DNA from 4 places in the Arthrobacter sp. TJ-170 genome. Region 2 is predicted to be linked to each of the others. Evidence: riboswitches for the same ligand, from Rfam matches in the RefSeq annotation. Region 2 holds a riboswitch; each other region holds the start of a gene.
The links. A riboswitch is a leader RNA that binds a small molecule or an ion and turns the genes downstream of it on or off. The one in region 2 is predicted to bind S-adenosylmethionine.
Positions count from the first base shown of each region.

Region 1: it holds a riboswitch for S-adenosylmethionine, as region 2 does, so the genes downstream of both, metX (homoserine O-acetyltransferase MetX) here and AC4D1W_RS07950 (ABC transporter ATP-binding protein) in region 2, are expected to answer to the same signal.
Region 3: it holds a riboswitch for S-adenosylmethionine, as region 2 does, so the genes downstream of both, AC4D1W_RS05045 (aminotransferase class V-fold PLP-dependent enzyme) here and AC4D1W_RS07950 (ABC transporter ATP-binding protein) in region 2, are expected to answer to the same signal.
Region 4: it holds a riboswitch for S-adenosylmethionine, as region 2 does, so the genes downstream of both, AC4D1W_RS15285 (bifunctional o-acetylhomoserine/o-acetylserine sulfhydrylase) here and AC4D1W_RS07950 (ABC transporter ATP-binding protein) in region 2, are expected to answer to the same signal.

Region 1 covers NZ_JBZCNL010000001.1:685,096-690,428, forward strand. Annotated here, with positions in the region: gene AC4D1W_RS03195 (CPBP family intramembrane glutamic endopeptidase) at 1-116, shown strand, start outside; gene AC4D1W_RS03200 (VOC family protein) at 139-780, opposite strand; SAM riboswitch class IV at 1,093-1,227, shown strand; gene metX (homoserine O-acetyltransferase MetX) at 1,243-2,388, shown strand; gene AC4D1W_RS03210 (HNH endonuclease signature motif containing protein) at 2,483-2,995, shown strand; gene AC4D1W_RS03215 (alpha/beta hydrolase) at 2,937-3,656, shown strand; gene AC4D1W_RS03220 (class I SAM-dependent methyltransferase) at 3,696-4,310, shown strand; gene AC4D1W_RS03225 (RNA-binding S4 domain-containing protein) at 4,376-4,597, opposite strand; gene AC4D1W_RS03230 (DMT family transporter) at 4,659-5,333, shown strand, end outside.
Region 2 covers NZ_JBZCNL010000003.1:206,922-212,254, reverse strand. Annotated here, with positions in the region: gene AC4D1W_RS07970 (nucleoside/nucleotide kinase family protein) at 1-256, opposite strand, end outside; partial or broken gene AC4D1W_RS07965 (DUF2264 domain-containing protein) at 324-2,109, opposite strand; gene AC4D1W_RS07960 (substrate-binding domain-containing protein) at 2,314-2,736, shown strand; gene AC4D1W_RS07955 (ThuA domain-containing protein) at 2,733-3,428, shown strand; SAM riboswitch class I at 3,498-3,595, shown strand; gene AC4D1W_RS07950 (ABC transporter ATP-binding protein) at 3,601-4,431, shown strand; gene AC4D1W_RS07945 (aliphatic sulfonate ABC transporter substrate-binding protein) at 4,500-5,333, shown strand, end outside.
Region 3 covers NZ_JBZCNL010000002.1:228,589-233,921, forward strand. Annotated here, with positions in the region: gene AC4D1W_RS05035 (cold-shock protein) at 111-314, shown strand; gene hisN (histidinol-phosphatase) at 473-1,297, shown strand; SAM riboswitch class IV at 1,354-1,469, shown strand; gene AC4D1W_RS05045 (aminotransferase class V-fold PLP-dependent enzyme) at 1,498-2,871, shown strand; gene AC4D1W_RS05050 (class I SAM-dependent methyltransferase) at 2,961-3,743, shown strand; gene AC4D1W_RS05055 (hypothetical protein) at 3,747-3,911, opposite strand; gene AC4D1W_RS05060 (metal ABC transporter substrate-binding protein) at 4,043-4,951, shown strand; gene AC4D1W_RS05065 (metal ABC transporter ATP-binding protein) at 4,948-5,333, shown strand, end outside.
Region 4 covers NZ_JBZCNL010000009.1:57,143-62,475, reverse strand. Annotated here, with positions in the region: gene AC4D1W_RS15290 (GMC family oxidoreductase) at 1-1,238, shown strand, start outside; gene AC4D1W_RS15285 (bifunctional o-acetylhomoserine/o-acetylserine sulfhydrylase) at 1,391-2,707, opposite strand; SAM riboswitch class IV at 2,751-2,867, opposite strand; gene AC4D1W_RS15280 (galactose oxidase-like domain-containing protein) at 3,023-5,333, shown strand, end outside.

The DNA.
Region 1 (5,333 bases), on a different contig from region 2:
ACGCCTACACGCGCACCAGACGGGTCATGCCGCTGGTGGTCGCTCATGCGTTCCTCGACATTGCGGGCTTTGTCGGCTTTGCTCTGTTCGGCCCTGCCATCGGCATCGGGAACTAGCTCGGCGCGAGGCAGGCCTTGACTAGATCCTGACGGAGCCCTTCGGGGTCTCGAACGTGACCGACATGATGCCCGGTGTGCCGTTGGGGGCAATCCACTCCACGTCAACGTCGTCCAGGGGGTGGTTGGCGGGGGTGCCGAGCCATTCCGTCACACGCTCGGCGGACCCTGCGATGGTCAGCGCCCTGAGGCGTACCGACGCGGGCCGCGCCTGGGACGGGTGGAGGGACTCCGTGCCGTCATCCCAGCGGATCATGTAGGGAACCTGCGGGTCAGCGATCAGGCCCTTGATGCCGATCTGCTGCCAGGTCAGCTCCTGACCATCAGGGAACTTGCGGTTACCGGGTACGGCGCTGCGGCCCAGTCGCTCTTCGAAAGGTGCAAGATCGTCAACGGCCACACACCAGCCCATCCAGCCGCCGCCGGCCTCGGACCGGGCACGCACGGCCTGGCCGAAAGGTGCCTTGTCCGACGCAGGATGGTCGAGTACCTCGACAACCTCCAGATACTGGCCGTTGGCCAGTGGGCAAATCATGTTGCGGGTGCCGAACCGGGGGTGTACTCCACCCTTCACGAATTCCACGCCCAGGGCGTCGGAAATCCGGTCCGCAGTGGCCGTCAGGCCGTCGGGTTCGCAGGCATAAGACACATGATCCAGGCGCATGGCCCCATTTTGGCACTTTGTGATGCACGCCTCGACTTAGGGTTACCTAAGTCATAGCTATCGGGGTGAAGTGCCCAAGCAAACCCCAAGGTCAGCCACGGATAGTGGAGCGGACAGGGAGCCCGGTTCCGAGACCGCCGGAGTTTCCTGCAGGGACGCCCACTGGGCGTCCCCCTTGAGTGGGGCGGCCCGTTGCCCATAGACGGAGGCGGCCCCACTCAAGCGTTCCCGCCGGCCCAGTCAACGCCGGACCATTTCACCGCGAGTCACAATACTTGCCCTTTCCCATCCTGGTCGGGTTTTCTTGTACGAGGTCACGAGTGACAGTGCGGTGGGTTCCTTCCCGCCACCAGCCCCGGCTTACTGTCCGGCAACCCTCCTCTCGCGGTGGGGTGCCCCGGGTGACGACCAGGCCCTGCACGAGGTGTGCAGGAGCAAGCGCGATTCACAAAGGCGGCAGGTTTGACAGGGATCACCACAGCGGAACCGCACCACGAGGCGGAGTCCGTTGACGGCGTCGTCGTGCCGCGGCTTTCCATCGGCCCCCTCACGCTGGAAACCGGCGGGCACCTGCCCGACGTCGTTCTGGCCTACGAGACGTGGGGCACCCTCAACGCGGACGCCTCCAATGCGGTGCTCATTGAGCACGCGCTCACGGGCAGTTCCCACGTCGCCAGGGGAAATTCAACAGAAGACGGCTGGTGGGACGGCCTGGTTGGTCCCGGTAGGACCATCGACACCGACAGGTACTTCGTCGTGTCCATCAATATGCTGGGCGGCTGCTACGGGTCCACGGGTCCCGCGTCGCTCGATCCGGAGGGCAGGCCGTGGGGCTCGAGGTTTCCCTTCGTCACCATCCGCGATTCCGTGCGCGCCGAGGCGCTGCTCGCGGACCTTCTGGGTATTGACTCATGGCACTCGGTGCTCGGCGGCTCCATGGGAGGCGCGCGGGCGCTTGAGTGGGCAGTGACCTACCCGAAACGCGTTCAGCGCTGCGCCGTCATCGCCTGCGGAGCGGCAAGCACGGCTGAGCAGATCGCCTTCGCGCAGGCTCAGGTACAGGCAATCAGGCTCGATCCGCGGTTCGCCGGCGGCGACTACTACGGATCGGCCGGTCCGGAGCACGGATTGGGTCTGGCACGGCGGATCGCACATATCACGTACCGCTCGGAGGCCGAGTTCGGCCACCGGTTCGGCCGCGCGGCCCAGGGCATTGAGGAACCTTTCGGGTCACCTCTGCCGCATGGCCGCGGCCGCTACCAGGTGGAGAGCTACCTGGACCATCAGGCGGACAAGCTGGTTGGACGGTTCGATGCCAACAGCTACCTGATCCTCACCGAGGCGCTGATGAGCCACGACGTCGCACGCGGCCGCGGCAGCCTGACCACCGCGCTGGCCGATGCCACGGCGAAGTTCTTCGTCGCGGCGGTTGCCTCCGACCGGCTGTACTGGCCCTCCCAGTCGCATGAGCTGGCATCCGCCCTGCCCGGCAACGTGGCCGTGCACACCATCGCCTCACCAATCGGACATGATGCGTTCCTCACCGAGATAGCTCAGCTCGAACCGGCGCTTGAGGCCGCGTTCTACCACGACGACGACGGCGCGTGAGTTCCGAGTCAATGGTGTCCTGACTTCCGATTGCCACCTCGCCGCGCATGCACCCAGTTTCACCAGGATTCTGGTCCACCCGGAAACGGGGGCCGTGCTCAGCGTCGGCAGGGACAGGTACCGGCCACCCAAACACCTGCAGGACTGGGTACGAATCACCAACCCCACCTGCGTCCATCCCGGCTGCAACCGCTCATCGATGTCCTGCGAAATCGACCACGTCACTCCATGGGCGCACGGCGGGAAAACTGCCATGCACAACCTCCAACCCAGGTGCAAGCTCCGCCACATGCTCAAAACCGAAGGCGTCTGGTCCGCCGGACACGACGACGCCGGCGCACCGGGCATCACTTCATTCGGCGGCAAACCTACACCACCCTGGCCGAACCCCCACCACCCTTCTGGCGAGATTCGTGGGCGGCGCGCTGCAGAAAGGGGTCCAGTGCAGGCACCAGGTGCAACACAAGAGCCGACGCTATTTGGCCGTGCCTCGGGACAACCTGCGTTGTCTGGAGTAGCGCCGCGTGGACCCGTGCCACTATGGAGCAATGACAAATTCTCTCTCACCCGACGGCTCCGCTGTGTCCGCTTCCGGAATTGTCCCTGAACCTGGAAATCCACCAGGAAACGCGCAAGTGGTTGTCTGGTCGAAACCCGAGGATGAGCGAGAGGGTACGCCCCTGCTCGTGCTGCTGCACGGTCACATGGCCAACGAGGAAGACCTGATGGGCATCCTCGAGTCCCTGCCGGACGAATTCACGGTGGCTTCCCTCCGCGCACCCGTAGCCCAGGGGCCGGGTTTCACCTGGTTCCCGTTGATGCAGGACGTCGCCTATTCCGTCGACAAGGTCACCTCAGCGGTCCAGGATGTCATCGACTGGGTGGACTCCATCAAGGAGGCGCACTCAAGTGTGACCCTGCTCGGCTTCTCGATGGGCATGGCTGTGGCCAGCTCCATGTTGCGTGCCCGCCCTACCGACTATGCTGCCGTCGTCGGGCTTTCCGGCTTCGTGGTTCCGGCGGAGGACAGCGGGTTTTTCCACGACAGTGAGCTGGCCGCCAATCCTGTGCCGTTCTTCTGGGGCCGCGACCAGGAAGACCCGGTCATCCCGGCGGACAGGATCGAGTTCACCCATGGCTGGCTCAACCGCCACGTGAAGCTCACCAAGGTTCTCTACGCGGGCATGTATCACAGCATCAACGCCCAGGAACTGAAGCACGTCCGGGAGTTCCTGCAGATGGTCGTACCCGGGGTCGTCCGCAGATAACCCCATGTGGCCGCGTACTAGCGGGCTAGACTCCCGGATATGGGAAAAGAATCGCTCTGGGAGGCAGGAAAGCGCCAGGATCCCGACCGCTCAGCGGCCTATATCCGGCGTTTTGAGCAGCTGAACGCGCAAGGCACGGATCTGCACGGGGAAGCACGCTTCATTGACGCGCTGGCCGCCCGAAATTCCCGCATCCTCGACGCCGGCTGCGGGCAGGGCCGAGTCGGCGGTGAGCTTGCCCGGCGGGGCCATACAGTGGTCGGGGTTGATGCCGACGCTGAGCTGGTCGAAGCTGCCCGGGCGGCCCATCCGGAGTCTGCCTGGCTGGTGGGAGATCTGGCCGAGTTTGACCTACCTGGGTGCGGTATCGCGGAACCTTTCGACGTGATCGTCTGCGCGGGGAACGTCCTACCTTTTCTGGCCCCGGGTACGTCGCGGGAGGTTCTAACCCGCTTGCACCGCCATCTGGCAAAGGACGGGCGCTTGATTGTCGGGTTCGGCGCAGGGCGCGGCTACACCTTCGACAACTTCCGCGCTGACGCGGCCGGTGCCGGGCTCACCGTACCGCTGCGCCTGGCTACCTGGGACCTGAGGGTCTGGACGCCGTCGTCGGATTTCCTCGTTGCAGTGTGCGAGGCCCAAGGCGCGGAATAACAGTTGTGCCAATTCTTACCTCCCTGCCGTCACCAGCGATCTGTTGAGGGCAGGTCGTTGCGGCGCTATCCCTGCACTATGGTGACGGTAACCCCGTTCACAGTCACCGAATCGCCCGGGTGAAGCTGTCGTCCGCGGCGGTCCTCGATCTCACCATTGACCTTCACCAGGCCGTTCTCGATCAGTTCCTTGGACTCCACACCGTCCTCGGCAAGGTTGGCCAGTTTGATCAGCTGACCCAACCGGATCATTGAGTCGCGGATAGCCACTTCAGTGTCATTGCTCATGGTTACATCATGCCCGCAGAGAGCGATCTGCCCGCACACAACGTTGCCCTAGGGTTAACGGGTGTCTTACGCCCGCCACCTGCCCGCCGCCGTTGGGCTTCCGTTGGCTGTGGCCTCCGGGGTAGCCGTTCCGCTCCAAAGCAGGATCAACGGCGCGCTCGGGCAAACGCTTGACGACGGCCTCGCGGCCGCGCTCATCAGCTTCGGCACCGGCCTCGCACTGATGATCCTCATTTCGCTTCTGCTCCCGCATGGACGGGCCGGGCTTGCGCAGTTGGTGCCGGCGGTACGTGAGCGACGCTTTCCCCGCATCTACCTGGCGGCAGGAACAATCGGCGCGCTGTTCGTCTTCTCACAGGCCCTCACCATCTCGATTTTGGGAGTGGCACTGTTCACGGTCGCCGCTGTGATGGGACAAACGCTGAGCGGGCTCGCCGTGGACAGAGTCGGGATAGGACCCGGAGGACGGCGTCTGATTACCCCCATGCGCGTGATCGGAGTGACGCTCACGGTAGCGGCGGTCATCTGGGCTGTTTCGCCCCGGCTCGGAGAACCAGGTACGACGGCGGCACTGATCCTGCCGCTGCTGCTTCCAATCACCGCCGGCATCCTGGTCAGTTTCCAGCAGGCTATGAACGGAACCGCTGCCGTTCATTACGGCACGCCCATTACGGCGACACTCATGAACTTCATCGCGGGAGCGGTCGTCCTGCTGGTCGCCTGGCTGGTGAAGCTG
Region 2 (5,333 bases):
CATCAAAGGTCTCGGGCGCACCTTTCCGCTCCAATAGACCCAGCCGCAGCAGTTCCCGGTCCGACAGGTGGAAGCCGTCCATGGGCACGTGCGCGTAGCGCTGTCGTTCCGGATTCGGTTCAACATGGTTCAGCAGGGCCATCAGCTGCCCGGCCAGGGTGGTCTTACCCGCTCCCGGCGCGCCGACTATCCCGATTACGACGGCGGTCTCGTGCGCCGAGATGCGCTCTATTCGGTCGACCAGTTCGGCAAGCATCACGGTGCCATCCTGACACGGGTAATGCGACGAGGGCTTCACGCCGGAGGGAGTGGGTGAGTGGGGTTTATTCGGATGGTTCGGGCAGGATGAGCGTTGTGATGCTCCGGCTGGGCCACTGCACCGTTGCGGTGTCCTGCCCAAGTTCGAGGCGCGGTTGCTCAGCAAGAGAATCGGGTGTGCCGAGGCCGACTGCCGCGGCGTACCAGGCTCCGGGAACCGGTTTCGTTGCCCTCACGTACGGAACTGTGGTGTCCTCTGCTAACGGGGTGGCGTCGCGGTATAGACGGCTCTGCGCTTGGTCGAAGCCGTCGGAACGGTCACAGCCCTGAAGAGGAACTATGACGGAGTCAAGCTCCGAGGTTGCGGGCAGCGCCCACCCGCCCACGGTGAGCGCGCCGAGGGGTGCCTCGTTCGGAGTGGGCTCACGGTCCACTCGAACCAGCCGCACCTCCCACGGCCCGTGTACCAGGGAAACCGTGGTGACGGGCGCTCCATGGCGCACGGTTCCGGCTTGCCCGTATCCGTGGTTCGCATCCGTGGGTTCTGGGTCAACCCAGTGCGTGACCGCGCGGGAGGCCCCAATAAGGGCACCGGCGTCGTCATCGGTTGCCTGGATGTCAAGCGTGGTGAAGCCGGTGCGGTGACTCGGCCGGCCGTTCTCGTCCGCGAGGGTGACGGACATGTCGAGAGGGTGGGTCTCGCCGTCGTCGTCCATGATCGGCGCGGTAGCGGTCGAGTAGCCAAGCCGCGCGTACAGCGGAGAGTCGGCAACCTCAGCTCCCTCCTGGGCATGGTCGGTGCCGTGGTTGATCACACGTACGACGCCGTCAGCCCTGGTGCCGCTGACAGCCCAGCCGGGTGCCGCAGCAGTAAAGGCGAAGTCGCCTTCTTCAATGGGCAGGGGCTTCTCGACGGCCGTCCAGACCTCGTGATCTGCCGGAAGCGCGAGCCCCAGCAGCCCCTTCGATGCCCAGTAGGGTGACCCCGGCCCGGAATAGGACTGGGCCATTTTCGGCCACTCGTGGTGCCAGCCGAGTGAGAGCAGTCCGTCGCTGTCGGGGGCCCCGCGGTCGGCGAAGTGCCGCAGAATCCCACTTGCAGCGCGGCGCAGGAGACCAGACTCGACGGCGGTGCAGCCGGCGAGCGCTCCACCCCAGAACGGCCCCGCGGCAGAGAAGCGGTAAATCAGGCTCCGGCCCTGGATGAGCGGGGAACCATCCGCGCCGACTAGGCGGACGGCGTCAAGCAGGAACCGGTCGAGGTGCGCGGTATCGCGGTCGCGGCGGGTGGGGCCGGGACCGTCGTCGTCGTGGCCGGCCATCCGGTGCCACAGCGCCGGGTATAGATGGAGTGCCCAGCCTGCGTAGTGGTCATAGGCGCGCTGGCTGCCGTCGCTGTACCAGCCGGCGTCACGCACGAAAGTGTCATGGAGCGCGAGGTCCTCGTCGATGTTGTCCTGGCTGTAGTCCGCACCAACGGACTTCAGGAACTGCTGGACGACGATGCGGAACCAGACCCAGTTGATGGGCGGGTACTCCGCGTCGGTGGTCAGGGAGAACCAGTCGACGAGCTGTTCCTGGACGGTGGCGTCCAGTCCGTCCCACAGCCAGGGGCGCGTCATGTCGAGCACGATGGCCAGGGCCGCAGCCTCGACCTTTGCCCTCGGCATACCACTCGGCAAGTCCTAGCGGATCGTCGCCGCGCTCGCCTGTGAGCCGGAAGCCCGCGGTGAGGAAGGTGCGCGCGAAGCCTTCGAGGCCGTCGATGGCCCGGCCGTAGCCGCCTTCGCGTCCGGGCGGTGTGATGCGGGCATGGCTGGGACTGGCCCACTTGCGGACGCCGAGCAGCATCGAGTAGGCCTGGGCCGCGTGGTGCTCGCGCGTCCATCCCGTATAGGGCGAGAGTTCCCGGTCCAGGGTCGGAAGTGTCAGCTTGTTCATGCGCTCATGAGCCCTTCACCCGGCGCCACCCATCCCAACCGCTCCGGCCCTGCGGCGACGATCCGTTCGGCGAAGGTTCCATAACCCATCGCAGCTACTGCCTCCGGCTTATTCATGGAGCGGTCCTTTCCTGTGGCTGATACTCGATCGGTGTGCCTTGCATCACGTTCGGGACCAGTACATACTCAGAGTCGGCATGAAGCAATCACGTTTTCCGCCTCTCCACGGACGCAGCACTCGACGAGACGGCTGGAAAGCAGGGCAGTCCGCGGGCCGAGCACTTCGATAAATCCTAAGGATGACCTGGCGGTCGTAGCGTACGACGACGAGGTCGCCTACCTTGCCGAGCCCGCCATCTCCGCGGTGCGGCCACCGAAGCACTACGTCGGCCGGGTGGCGGTGCAGATGCTCGCCGCCCGGATCGCCGAGGGCCGGCGACGGCCCGTCCACCGCCTGGAGCTGAATCCGGACCTAATCGTGAGGGACTCCTCGCTTGGAACGCCTCACCCGTCACCTACAGAGATGAGCTCCCCATGACAACAGCACTGCTCCTGAGCGGCACCGGACGGTACGCGGACCCCTGGCACCCCTTCGCCGAGACATCCGCTGCGGTTGCAGGCCTACTTCAAGACCACGGTCTCACCGTGGAAACCGCGGACGACGTCGACTGCGCTCTCGAAGGCCTCCAGGACTCCGCCTCCTGGCCGGACCTGCTGGTGGTGAACGTCGGTCTCCCCCGCGACGACGACGGCACGTCCCCCGGATCAGAGGCCGCCTCCGCGGGGTTGGACGCCTGGATTGCCGGCGGGCGGCCGTTGCTGGCCCTGCACTCCAGCTCCACCAGCTTTTTGGATTCGGAATCGTGGGAGAAGGCACTCGGCGGTCGGTGGGTGCGGGGCGTGTCCATGCATCCGGAGTACGGCCGGGCACACATTGTGCTGGAGGGCTCCTTTCCGGTGGGCGTCCCTGACTTCACGGTGGACGACGAACGCTACAGCTGGCTGCGCACGTCACCGGAGGTCGTCGTCCATGCCCGCCACGAACACGAGGGGCACCTCCACCCATTGATTTGGTCGCTGGAGCGACCGCTTGAACGCACTGCGAAACGGGGAGCGGGAACCACTACAGCGCGAAGCTTCTACGACGCTCTCGGCCACGACGCGGTGTCGTACGCGTCACCGGAGCGCCGGGAGTTGCTGGAGCGCGCGGTGGACTGGCTGCTCGCCTGACCGCAGCGTGGGCCTGCTTTGTTACGACATATATTGCAAAGGCACGTCAGAAAGTCGTTTAGTGGAAGTCCACCATCCCGAGCGGCCGAGAGACCTGGATCGTTGACGCCGCAGCAACCCTTACCTGCATGCAGGAGAACGGGTGCTACTGCCAGGAGCGATGGAGTTATACATGAGCACCGTTCTCAGCGCGCAGCAGCAGGCACAGGCCACTAACAACGCCACACACAAGCTGGCCCTTCCCCTGACCTTTTCCTCCCTCACGCGGTCCTTCGGCGGCGGAACCAGCGAGCATGTAGTCCTCCGCGACATCACCCTCGATGTCCGCGCCGGTGAGGTACTCGCCATCGTCGGTGCCAGCGGCTGCGGGAAGTCCACGCTCCTGCGGGCCGCAGCGGGCCTCGACGCACCAACATCCGGTGCCGTCCTCATCGACGGAACCGCGGTCAACGGCATCGATGACCGCTGCGCCGTCGCCTTCCAGGAACCGCGTCTCCTCCCCTGGCTGTCGCTCCGGGCCAACGTCGCAATCGGCCTGCCCAGGGGAACCGGCGCGGCCGCCGGCAAGGCGAAGGTCACCGAACTGCTGGGACTCGTGGAGCTCGCGGACTTCGCCGGGCACCGGCCCCGTGAAGTGTCCGGCGGCATGGCCCAGCGGGCATCCCTGGCCCGGGCACTAGCCCGGAACCCGGGCGTATTGCTCCTCGATGAGCCGTTCGGCGCCCTCGACGCCCTCACCCGGCTGAAGATGCAGGACCTCCTTCTGGATATCCACGCAGCCCAGCCCACTACGGTGCTGCTGGTGACGCACGACGTCGACGAGGCCCTCCAGCTCGCAGACCGCATCATCGTGCTCGGCAAGTCCGCCGATCCGTCACGCCCCGGCGCCTCCGTCACCGAGGTGCTCACCGTCCCGGGCGACCGCCCGCGGGACCGCAATGCCGCCGACCTCGGCCGAATGCGCAGCTCCCTGCTCACCACCCTCGGCGTCAAAGGCCACTAGACCACACACAGCTTGTTCCGTCGTCGTGCCCGTCTGCACGGCGACTGCTACCCCTCGCAAAGGAAACCATGAACCGCACCCGCTCGCCCTTCACCCGCCGCGCCGTCCTGTCCGTAGCGCTCGCCGCCACCGGCACGCTCGCCCTGACCGGCTGCCTCGCCGGTGAGAACGCCGCGTCCACCGAAGAGGCTTCCACGGCCACCGAGCTCAACATTGACTTCGCCACTTACAACCCGCTCAGCCTGGTCATCAAGGACCAGGGTTGGCTCGAAGCGGAGCTTGAGGACGAAGGCGTGACCGTCAACTGGGTCCAGTCCGCCGGTTCCAACAAGGCCAATGAAGCCCTCCGCGCCGGAGCGGTCGACGTCGGATCCACCGCCGGGTCCGCTGCTCTCCTCGCCCGTTCCAACGGGTCACCGATCAAGACGATCGACATCTACTCCCAGCCCGAGTGGTCCGCCATGGTCACCGTCGAGGGCACCGGCATCGAGACCCTTGAGGACCTGCGCGGCAAGTCGATCGCGGCAACCAAGGGCACCGACCCCTACTTCTTCCTGATCCAGTCGCTCGAGTCCGCTGGCATCGACCCCTCCGAGGTCACCGTGCAGAACCTGCAGCACGCCGACGGCTGGGCAGCACTGAACAACGGATCCGTTGACGCCTGGGCGGGTCTGGACCCGATCATGGCTTCGGCTGAGCAGGAGGGCGCCGAGCTCTTCTTCCGCAACATCGACTTCAACACCTACGGCTTCCTCAACGCCAACGAGGAATTCCTCTCCGAGAGCCCCGAGCTTGCCCAGACCGTGGTGAATGCCTACGAGAAGGCGCGCGAGTGGGCGAAGGAAAACCCGGAGGAGACGGCACAGATCCTCGCCGATGTTGCCGGCATCGACGTCGAGATC
Region 3 (5,333 bases), on a different contig from region 2:
ATTTAGCCTTGATTTCTCTACGGAGTTCGAAAGCTTTTTTTGCAGGCGATGGAACACCGCGACGGGAACCCCGAAGTACGGGGGGATCCTACACTCAAGGAATGATTTAAATGGCAACAGGTACAGTCAAGTGGTTTAACGCTGAAAAGGGCTTTGGATTCATCGCTCCTGACGACGGCGGCGCTGACGTCTTCGCTCACTTCTCCGCAATCAACTCCGGCGGCTTCCGCTCGCTCGAGGAGAACCAGAAGGTCAGCTTCGAGACCACCCAGGGACCCAAGGGCCCCCAGGCTGAGAACATCTCCGTTCTCTAACTCTTAGTTTTCAAAGGAAGGGACATCGGCTATCGGCCGATGTCCCTTCCTTGCGTTAAGACCGCAGTCAGCGGGCATCGCCCACGTGCAAGGGCACTCAACGCCCCGGGCATCAGGCCTCCCGCATCTGCGCGTCCCGAGGATATAGGTTGAACAGTATGAACCTCCAGAGCTACAACGATGACCTTCGCCTTGCCCATGTGATGGCCGATTCCGTCGATGACCAGACCATGTCCAGGTTCAAGGCGTTGGATCTGGCGGTTGAGACCAAGCCGGACTACACCCCGGTTACCGATGCAGACAAGTCAGCGGAAGAGGCAATCCGCGGACAACTCTCACGCGCCCGCCCGCGGGATGCCGTGCTCGGCGAGGAATTCGGGAGCAGCGGCGCGGGCTCGCGGCGGTGGATCATCGACCCGATCGACGGCACCAAGAACTTTGTCCGTGGAGTGCCGGTGTGGGCCACACTCATCGCTCTGGTGGATGAGGGCCGCCCCGTCGTCGGCGTCGTCAGCGCTCCCGCCCTCGGGAAACGGTGGTGGGCAGCAACCGGGACGGGAGCTTTCACCGGCAAGTCGCTGGCCGCCGCAACACGCCTCCGGGTCTCAAGCGTGTCTCGTCTGGAAGATGCTTCACTCTCCTACTCGAGCCTGTCGGGATGGAAGGAACGCGGCAACCTCGATGAATTCGTATCTCTCACCGAATCGGTCTGGCGTACACGGGCCTATGGTGACTTCTGGTCATACTGCCTCGTCGCTGAGGGCGCTGTGGACATCGCGTGTGAGCCTGAACTCAACCTGTACGACATGGCCGCCCTGGTACCGATTGTTACGGAAGCCGGTGGCCGGTTCACATCATTGGAAGGCGCGGACGGGCCCTTCGGCGGCAACGCGCTCGCAACCAACAGCACCCTGCATAACGATGTCCTGAAGATGCTCAACCCTTCGCTGGACGATCTGCTCCAGGAGAATACGGGTGCCTGACGTAGCCGCGTAACAAAGCGAGCGGAGGGTCCGGACTGTCTTATTCTGGACTCATTGGTCACGAGTGCCAGCGATAAACCCCGGTTTGCTGGCCGGCAACCCTCCTTCCGCGGTGGGGTGCCCCGGGTGACGACCAGGCCGTTCCAGAAAAGTGGTTCGGCAAGCGCGGGGCCTCCCTTGGCAGGTCCCTTGAGACCACTATGGGGTTAACTTCCGTGAGCAATGCACTTCTAGAGAGCACCAGCGAACTATCCGCGGCACCGCTTGCATCCGTGTTGGGCGCTGAACTGCAGGCGCCGCTGGTTGACGGCACCGCTGTCCGCTACGTCAATCTGGACTACGCCGCTTCGACGCCGGCACTGCAGCAGGTCAATGACTACCTGCAGAGCGTTCTGCCCTACTACGCCAGCGTTCACCGGGGCGCCGGATACGCATCCCAAATTTCAACGTCGCTGTACGAGAATGCACGGAAGACCGTCCGGACCTTCGTCGGCGGTCGTGAAGACGACGCGGTCATCTTCACCCGAAACACCACGGACTCCCTGAATCTCCTGGCAGGTTGCGTACCTGGAGACGGCGAGGTCCTTTACCTCGACCTGGAACACCATGCCAATCTCCTGCCCTGGCTGGGCCGCCCCCATCGCGGACTCGTCGCCGCCGACACGATAGAGGCGACGTTTACCGCTGTGGAGGAGGTGCTGGCTTCCGGGGGAATCAACCTGCTTGCCGTAACCGGTGCCTCAAACGTGACCGGTGAGGTTCTGCCCATCAACCGGCTCGCCGCCCTCGCCCATGCTCATGGCGCACGCATCGTCGTCGACGCAGCCCAACTGGCACCGCACCGACGGATGGATATCGGGCATGACGGCATCGATTACGTCGCTTTCTCCGGACACAAGCTGTATGCACCGTTCGGCTCCGGAGTTTTGGTCGGCAGGCCTGACTGGCTTGACGTCGGAACACCCCACCTTGCCGGCGGCGGCGCCGTGAAGGCGGTGAAGGTCGATTCAGTTTCCTGGACAACCGGCCCTGCACGGCATGAAGGCGGGTCGCCGAACGTCCTGGGCGCAGCAGCGCTTGCCCACGCGACGGAGGTTATCGCAGCCCTGGACGCGGAAGACTGGCTCCGCCATGAATCAGATTTGCGAAACGCCCTGGTGGACGGGCTCTCCGCCCTTACCGGCGTCACCGTACACCGCATCTTCTCCGACAGCACCGACGCAATCGGTGTAGTGAACTTCTCCGTCCACGGTTACGACGCCGGCCTCGTCGCCGCCTACCTTTCCGCGGAGCATGGCGTGGGGTTGCGGGACGGGAAGTTCTGCGCCCACCCGCTGCTGAAGCGCCTGGGCCTGCCATCGGGATCGCTGCGCGCAAGCTTCGGGCTTGGATCGCGGCAGGACGATGTCGACAGGCTGCTCACCGGCCTCGCCTCACTCATCCGGGATGGGCTGGGAACCGACTATGTTGTCGACGCAGGGCGTTGGGTACCGGCTGTCGAGACCCGTTCCTTCCCGGATTGGGCTCCGCACACTCCGGGAACTGCGGGCGCAGCACCCTGCACAGCTGACTGATGGCGCGCTGACACTCCCGTTTCCCGAGCAGTCGAGACCGGGTGATTTAATTGACGGGTTCTGATCAAGTATCGACAGGAGCTATCGTCATGGGCGTTGGGGGTCCGCGCCTCGCTGAGCACCGCCGTCGTGAGTTGGCTCGGGGCTATCTGCAGGACAGTGAGCGCTATGAGCGCGTCCGTCCGGGGTATCCCCCGGAATGTGTGGACTGGCTCGTCCCGCGGGATGCACGGAGCGCTGCCGATATCGGGGCGGGAACAGGAAAGTTCACTAGGGAGCTCATCCACCGTTGCCCTGAGGTGACGGCGATCGATCCGTCGGAGGACATGCTCTCCGTCCTAGGACAGCAGCTCCCGGCGGTGGAGAAAGTTCAGGGCACGGCCGAGGCATCCGGTCTCGGCACTGCGAGCGTTGATGTTGTTTCAATCGCCCAGGCCTGGCACTGGTGCGACGCGGCGTCGGCGAGCGCGGAAGCGGCGCGCATCCTGGTACCGGGAGGAGTCCTCGGCCTTGTCTGGAATCAGCTGGATGTCAGCGTGCCGTGGGTGCACCGGCTCTCCCGCATCATGCATGCCGGAGACGTGTTCCGGCCGAACTACCGTCCCGCGTTGGGACCACTCTTCTCGGAACCGGAATCGATGGTAGTCGCCTGGACCCAGGCCCTCCCGGCTCCGGACATCGTTGAACTCGCCCGGTCCCGCAGTTACTATCAGAACGCTTCGCTGGGCACGCGTGCGAAAGTGGAGGCGAACCTGTCCTGGTACCTCCACGACCACCTCGGGCACAATCCCGAAGCCGTGCTCAACCTGCCGTATCTGACCTACTGCTGGCGGGCCGTCCGCCTCGACAGCACCGGCTCCGCCGGCATGTGATCCCTAGTCCGGGTCCGAGGCCCCGGATGTTTCCGCCGCGGAATCCGCACCCTCCGCAGGATCCTGCGCATGCGTCCCTGTGTCGGCCGGATCCTGCGACCGGTCCCCTTCCGCGGGCTGTTCGCTGTGCTCTCGCGGTTCTTCCTCGTACATTGACTCTTCGCTCATCCTGCCGGCCTCCTGGGTCGCGTTGGTGTCTGCACCCACTCTGCACTGCCGGGCGTGTCCTGTCGAGGGAACCTCCGCCCGGTCCCGCCCTGAGGCTAGCCATCCAGGGATGAGGCGAGTTAGATTTAGGTATGCCGAAATTTATATTTCCGGTATGCCTCATCTGGTTGCTCGTGCTGTCGGGATGCGGCAACCCGCGCACGGACCGTACAGCGGCCGCTGCTGATCCGCGCCCCGTGGTGTTGACCACATTCTCCGTCCTTGCGGATCTCACCCGTACAGTGGCCGGTGACCATATCCGGGTCGAATCCATCACCAAGGTCGGTACCGAGATCCACGGATATGAGCCAACGCCCTCCGACCTCATCAATGCGCAGGATGCCGACCTGATCCTCGATAACGGTCTGGGACTGGAGCGCTGGTTCGAGCGTTTCGTACTGTCTGTCGATGCGCCGCACGTGGTGCTGTCAGAGGGTGTGGTCCCCGTTGACATCAGGTCCGGAGACTATGAGGGGCTTCCCAATCCGCACGCGTGGATGTCGCCGAAGGCCGCACAAATCTATGTCGACAACATCGTTACCGCACTGTCGGACCTCGACCCGGCCAACTCCGAAGACTACGCGGCCAATGGCGCCGCGCTGAAGAAGGAGCTTCAGATACTGCTGACCGATCTCGAGAGCGCCTTCGAAACGGACACGGCAACGCCGGCACTGGTCACCTGCGAAGGAGCTTTCTCCTACCTCGCCCGTGACGCCGGTTTGAAAGAAGCATTCATCTGGCCGGTCAATGCCGATAGCGAAGGCACTCCACGGCAAATCAAGGACGTCATCTCGTTCGTCGAGGAGCACAACGTGCCAACGGTCTTCTGCGAGTCCACAGTGAACCCGTCGGCGCAGCAACAGGTCGCCAACAGCACCGGTGCCACGCTTGCCGGCCCACTGTACGTGGACTCCCTGTCGGAGGCCGACGGACCGGTTCCCACCTTCCTTGACCTGTTGCGGCACGACATCAACCTCATCGTCGAAGGATTAGGCTCATGACCCTGACATCCACCGGACAAACCGCACACCCGGCAATCGCCGTCGAACGCTTGAGCGTGCACTACGGCGATGTCACCGCGCTCGACGACGTGAGCTTCACCCTCCACCGCGCCCAGGTGTGCGGGCTGATCGGAGTGAACGGCTCCGGAAAGTCCACCCTCTTCAAGTGCCTGATGGGGCTGGTAACCGCCCAGCGAGGGTCCCTCTCACTCTTCGGCCGGACCTCCACGGCAGCCCGGAAAGGCAAGCTGGTGGCCTACGTGCCGCAGTCCGAAGACGTCGACTGGAACTTCCCCGTGTCAGTCGGCGACGTCGTCATGATGGGCCGCTACGCGCACATGGGGCCGCTGCGGCATCCGTCGCGGGCCGATCGCAACACCGT
Region 4 (5,333 bases), on a different contig from region 2:
TGCTGCCGGTATTCAAAGCCATTGAAAATTACGACGGCGGCGCCTCCGATACCCGCGGCGGAGAAGGGCTCCTTGACGTCGTCCAGGATTTCCCGCGCAATCCCATCCAGGAAGATATGCTCTCAGGGGCTGTGGAGATCGGCCTGCCGCTTAACGAGTACTACAACTCCGGCGCCGTCGAAGGTGTCTCCCGGATGCAACTCAATGTCCGGGACGGCAAACGGCTCAACACCTGGCGCGCCTACCTCAAACCGGTAGCTGACCACCCTAACCTCACCCTTCTCACCGGCGCGCAGGCCCGACGGCTGCTGGTGGAAGACGGGCGCGTCGTCGGCATCGAATTTGACCATGAGGGTCAGTCCAAGATGATGCGCGCCGGCGAGACCGTGCTCGCCTCCGGCGCACTGAACTCCCCCGAGTTGCTGCTCCGCTCAGGGATCGGCCCCAGTGAGGAGTTGCGTGAGGTTGGGATCGATCCAATCCACGATCTGCCCGGCGTCGGCAAGAATCTGCAGGACCATCTGCTTTCGCCAGTCATCTTCACCACCGCTGCCCAACCGGTGCCTATGGGCGACACTGCGCCAGCCGAGGTACATCTCTTCTGGAAGAGCAACCCGGACCTGCCCGTCCCGGACACACAGCCGATCTTCTTCTCCGTCCCGATGTACTCCCAAAACTACGGGCCAGCAGAGATGACGGGCCCCGACAACGGCTTCTCAATGCTCGGCGGTCTCGTTCGTCCGGCCAGCCGCGGCGAGCTAACCCTCACCGGACCCAACCCTGAAGATCCGATGCGCATCGATCTGGGGGCGTTGAAGGAACAACAGGACGTCGACGCTCTTGTTGCCTCCGTGCGTCAATGCCGTCGGATTGGCCAGACGCAGGCTCTGGCTGGTTGGGAGCCGACCGAGATCTACCCCGGTCCGGAGGTCCCAGATGAACAGTTGGAACAATACGTCCGCGAATCCGTGGTGACCTACCACCACCAGGTTGGGACCTGCCGCATGGGCCAGGACGATCTGGCCGTGGTCGATCCTACAACCTTCGAGGTCCACGGACTCAAGGGTCTTCGCATCGCGGACGCATCCATCATGCCCTTGGTGCCCACGGGCAACACCAACGCCCCGACCATCATGATTGCCGAACGTGCCGCCGCCCACCTCACCGGCCGTGACGCCGTAGGCGCCAATAAGGAACAAGTCAACGACATGAGGACAGAAACAAAATCAGCGCTCTGAAACTCTCGTAGAAAGATGGGGTGGCGGCTTACGCCCAGCCGCCGCCCCTATTCCTCAAGCCCGGCAAGTTTGAGGAATAGCGGCGCAATAGTTGGCCGCGGTGATGATCTTGTAATGGCAACTGTGCCGGAGGGTAGAAGCCGCTACTCCCCCTACGCCTCTTTCGCTGCACGGAAGCCGGTCTCGAGGTCCGCAAGGATGTCGTCGATATGCTCGAGCCCCACGGAGAGCCGGACCAGCCCCGGGGCCACGCCGGCCACGACCTGCTGTTCGGGGGAAAGCTGGCTGTGCGTAGTGGATGCCGGGTGGATGACCAGGGAACGGACATCTCCGATGTTCGCAACGTGCGAGTGCAGTTCGAGGGCGTCCACAAACCGCTTACCTGCCTCGGCTCCGCCCGCGAGGTTGAACGAGACAATCGCACCGGTCCCCTTCGGGCCGTACTTGCGTCCACGCTCGTACCAGGGGCTTGACGGAAGCCCGGCGTAGGCGACCGATTCGACGTCGTCCCTTGCCTCCAGCCAGCGGGCAACTTCCCCCGCGTTGGCGACGTGGCGTTCCATCCGCAAGCTCAACGTCTCAAGGCCCTGGGAGATCAGGAAGGCGTTGAAGGGCGACACCGCCGAGCCCAGGTCCCGCAGGAGTTGGACGCGGGCCTTGATGATGTAGGACAGGTTGGCACCCAGGGTGCCGCCTTCTCCGAGGTCGCGGCTGTAGACCAGCCCGTTGTAGGTGGGGTCCGGGGTGTTGAAGCCGGGGAAGCGCTCCGGGTCCTTGCCGAAATCGAACTTGCCGGAATCCACTATGACCCCAGCGATCGCCGTGCCGTGGCCGCCAAGGTATTTGGTCGCTGAGTGGACCACGATGTCCGCGCCCCACTCGAGCGGCCGGATCAGGTACGGCGTCGACAGCGTGTTGTCGACGATCAGCGGCACCCCTGCTTCATGGGCAGTGCGGGAAACACCCTCGATGTCGAGGACGTCCTGCCGGGGATTGGACACAACCTCGGCGAAGAAGAGCTTAGTGTTCGGCTGCACGGCGTCGCGCCATTGGTCGAGATTGTCGGGGTCGGCCACGAAGGTGACGGAGATGCCAAACTTCTTCAGCGTGTGCGCAAACAGGTTGTAGGTCCCGCCGTACAGGCTGGGGCTGGCGACGATGTGATCGCCGGCCTCGGCAACATTCAGGACCGCGAAGGTTTCCGCCGCCTGCCCAGAGCTGAGAAGGAGGGCAGCCAGACCGCCCTCCAGGCTGGCGATCCGCTGCTCCACCGCGTCCTGGGTGGGATTACCGATGCGCGTGTAGATGGGCGCCAGCTCAGCCAGCGCGAAGCGGTTCGCAGCGCTCTCGGCGCTGGGGAACACAAAGGACGTGGTCTGGTAGATGGGCAGTGCCCGGGCACCGGTGGTGGCGTCAGGCTCCTGCCCGGCGTGGATCTGGCGTGTTTCGAAGGACCATCCGTTGGACATTCAAGGCTCCTCTACTTTGGGCCCGGCATGCTCGGAGCACCACGGGCCGCGCTTGCCATCCGACCCTTCGCCGGACAGCCGGGTCCTCACCCGGGGCACCCCGCCGCGGATGGAGGGTTGCCGGCCAGCGAGCCGGGGCTTAATGCTGGCGCTCATGACCTGAGGCAAGTGTAGGCAGGCGAACTGTGTTGGGTACCAAGATGACGAAGATGTACCTGTCGCGCGAAGCCCACGTCAGTCGTCCCAAGATCCTTACATGGCGCCCGGGTTAGCTTTTGCTAAGCACGGGGGATGAATCTGGACGGGGGCGCACAGATGTCGCGACTTGTATCCGCGGTTGTGATCGTCTCCCTGCTGGTCGCCGGATACGGGGCTTCGGCTACGGCTACGGCGTCGGCCGAGCCTCCGAGCGCGACCGGAGCACACGATCACGTTCCGGTGCCGCAAGCTGTCGCCACGGAGGCGGGATCGGAGCCCGAAAAGGCCACCGGAAACCTGACCGTTCAGGCCGTCGCAAATGGGTCGCAGGGGTCCTGGGGCCCGACGATCAGCTTCCCGCTTGTCCCGGCTGCGGCGGCGCTGCTGCCGGGCAACAAGCTGCTGACCTGGTCCGCCTACTCTTCCACCACGTATGGCGGGGCCCGGGGATACACTCAGACGTCCATTCTGGACCTCACCACCGGCGAGGTGAGCCAGACCCAGGTATCCAACACCGGTCACGACATGTTCTGCCCCGGGACGTCAATGCTGCCGGACGGGCAGATCATGGTCAGTGGGGGCAGCAACAGCACGAAGACCTCGCTGTACAACCCTGCGACGAACACCTGGACCGCGGGGCCGGACATGAAGATCGCCCGCGGATACCAGTCCAACCTGACCACGTCCACCGGCGAGGTGTTTACCATCGGCGGGTCATGGTCCGGCGGCGTCGGCAACAAGCACGGCGAGGTGTGGTCCGCCGCCGACGGCTGGCGAACGCTGCCGCTTGTGCCGTCCGACAGCATTCTGACCAACGATCCTGCCGGCGAATACCGGTCCGACAATCATGCCTGGTTGTTTGCCGCCCCCGGTGGCCGGGCGTTCCACGCCGGGCCGAGCCGGCAGATGAACTGGATCTCGAGCACAGGCAATGGCAGCATCAGTTCGGCCGGTCTGCGGTCCGATAGCCCGGACGCAATGAACGGCAACGCCGTGATGTACGACGTCGGAAAGATTCTCACCGTGGGTGGAGCGACCGACTACGTGGGCAGAAATGCCACGGCGCGGGCGGACACCATCGACATCAATAACGGACTCACAGTGGCCCGGACCTCGGACATGGCCGTCAACCGGACGTTCGCGAATGGAGTCGCGCTGCCCGATGGCCAGGTGTTGGTGGTCGGCGGTGAGGCCGGTGCTGCTTCGAGGGCCCCAGAAATCTGGGACCCGGAGACCGGACAGTGGACCACGCTCGCCCCGATGGCCACTCCCCGCGCCTATCACAGCGTTGCCCTGCTGCTCCCGGATGGCCAGGTCTTCGTCGGCGGTGGTGGCCTGTGCGGCAATTGCACGACGAATAACTTGAACGGACAGATTTTCACGCCGCCTTACCTGCTGAACGCAGACGGCAGCCCGCGCACCCGGCCGGAAATCGTGTCCGCCCCGGCCTCCGCCACGCCCGGCAGCACGATTGCGGTGACCACTGGAGCGCCGACCACGGAGTTCTCCCTGATGCGGATGGGTACGGTGACCCACTCCGTGAACACCGATCAGCGGCGGGTTCCGCTGACCGCGACTGCGGTTTCAGGCACCACTGCGTCGCTGACCTTGCCGGCGGATCCCGGCGTGCTGGTGCCGGGCAATTACCTGCTCTTTGCAGTGGACGGCAACGGTGTGCCCAGTGTCGCCTCGATGATCACGATCGGTTCCCAGCAACCGGCTGCCGCTCCATCCCGCCCGAGCATCGGCAGCCCCGCTGATATTGTGGCGGCCGGGCCGGACGGCGTGCTGTGGAATTACCCGGCCACGGGCCAGGGCGGCTTCCAGCCCCGGCAAAAGATTGGCACCGGCTGGTCCGGGCTGGCGAAGGGGCACGTGACCGACTGGAACAACGACGGCGTCTTCGACATCATCGCGCAATGGAAAGGCGGCCGGCTGAGTTTCTACCCCGGAAAACATGAGGGAGGGTTCGCGCCTGCCCAGGCCATCGGTTCAGGGTGGGGCAATTACCACCTGACGATCGGCCGCTGGCGCGCGGCCGACAAGTACCCGGGTGTCCTTGCCTACGACGCTGCAGGAACTCTCTGGTACTACGGCAACAGCGCCGGACAGGCATTGAGTCCACGAATCAAGAGCGGTACCGGCTGGGGTGGCCTCTACCTCGCCATGGTGGACTTCGACCAGGACGGCAGGCAGGACCTCCTCGCCAGGCGCAGCGACGGCAACCTGCTGCTGTACCGCTCCACGGGAACTGGCACCTTCATCACCGAACCCAGGCGCCTGGTCGGCAACGGGTGGAACGCCGTCGACAGCATCACCGCGGTGTCAGCATTCGCCAACGGAAGCCAGGGTGTAATCAGCCGACTGACCGACGGAAGGCTCGCCCACTACCCCTTCAGCAAGGGCGTTTGGGGGACGCGGACCATCG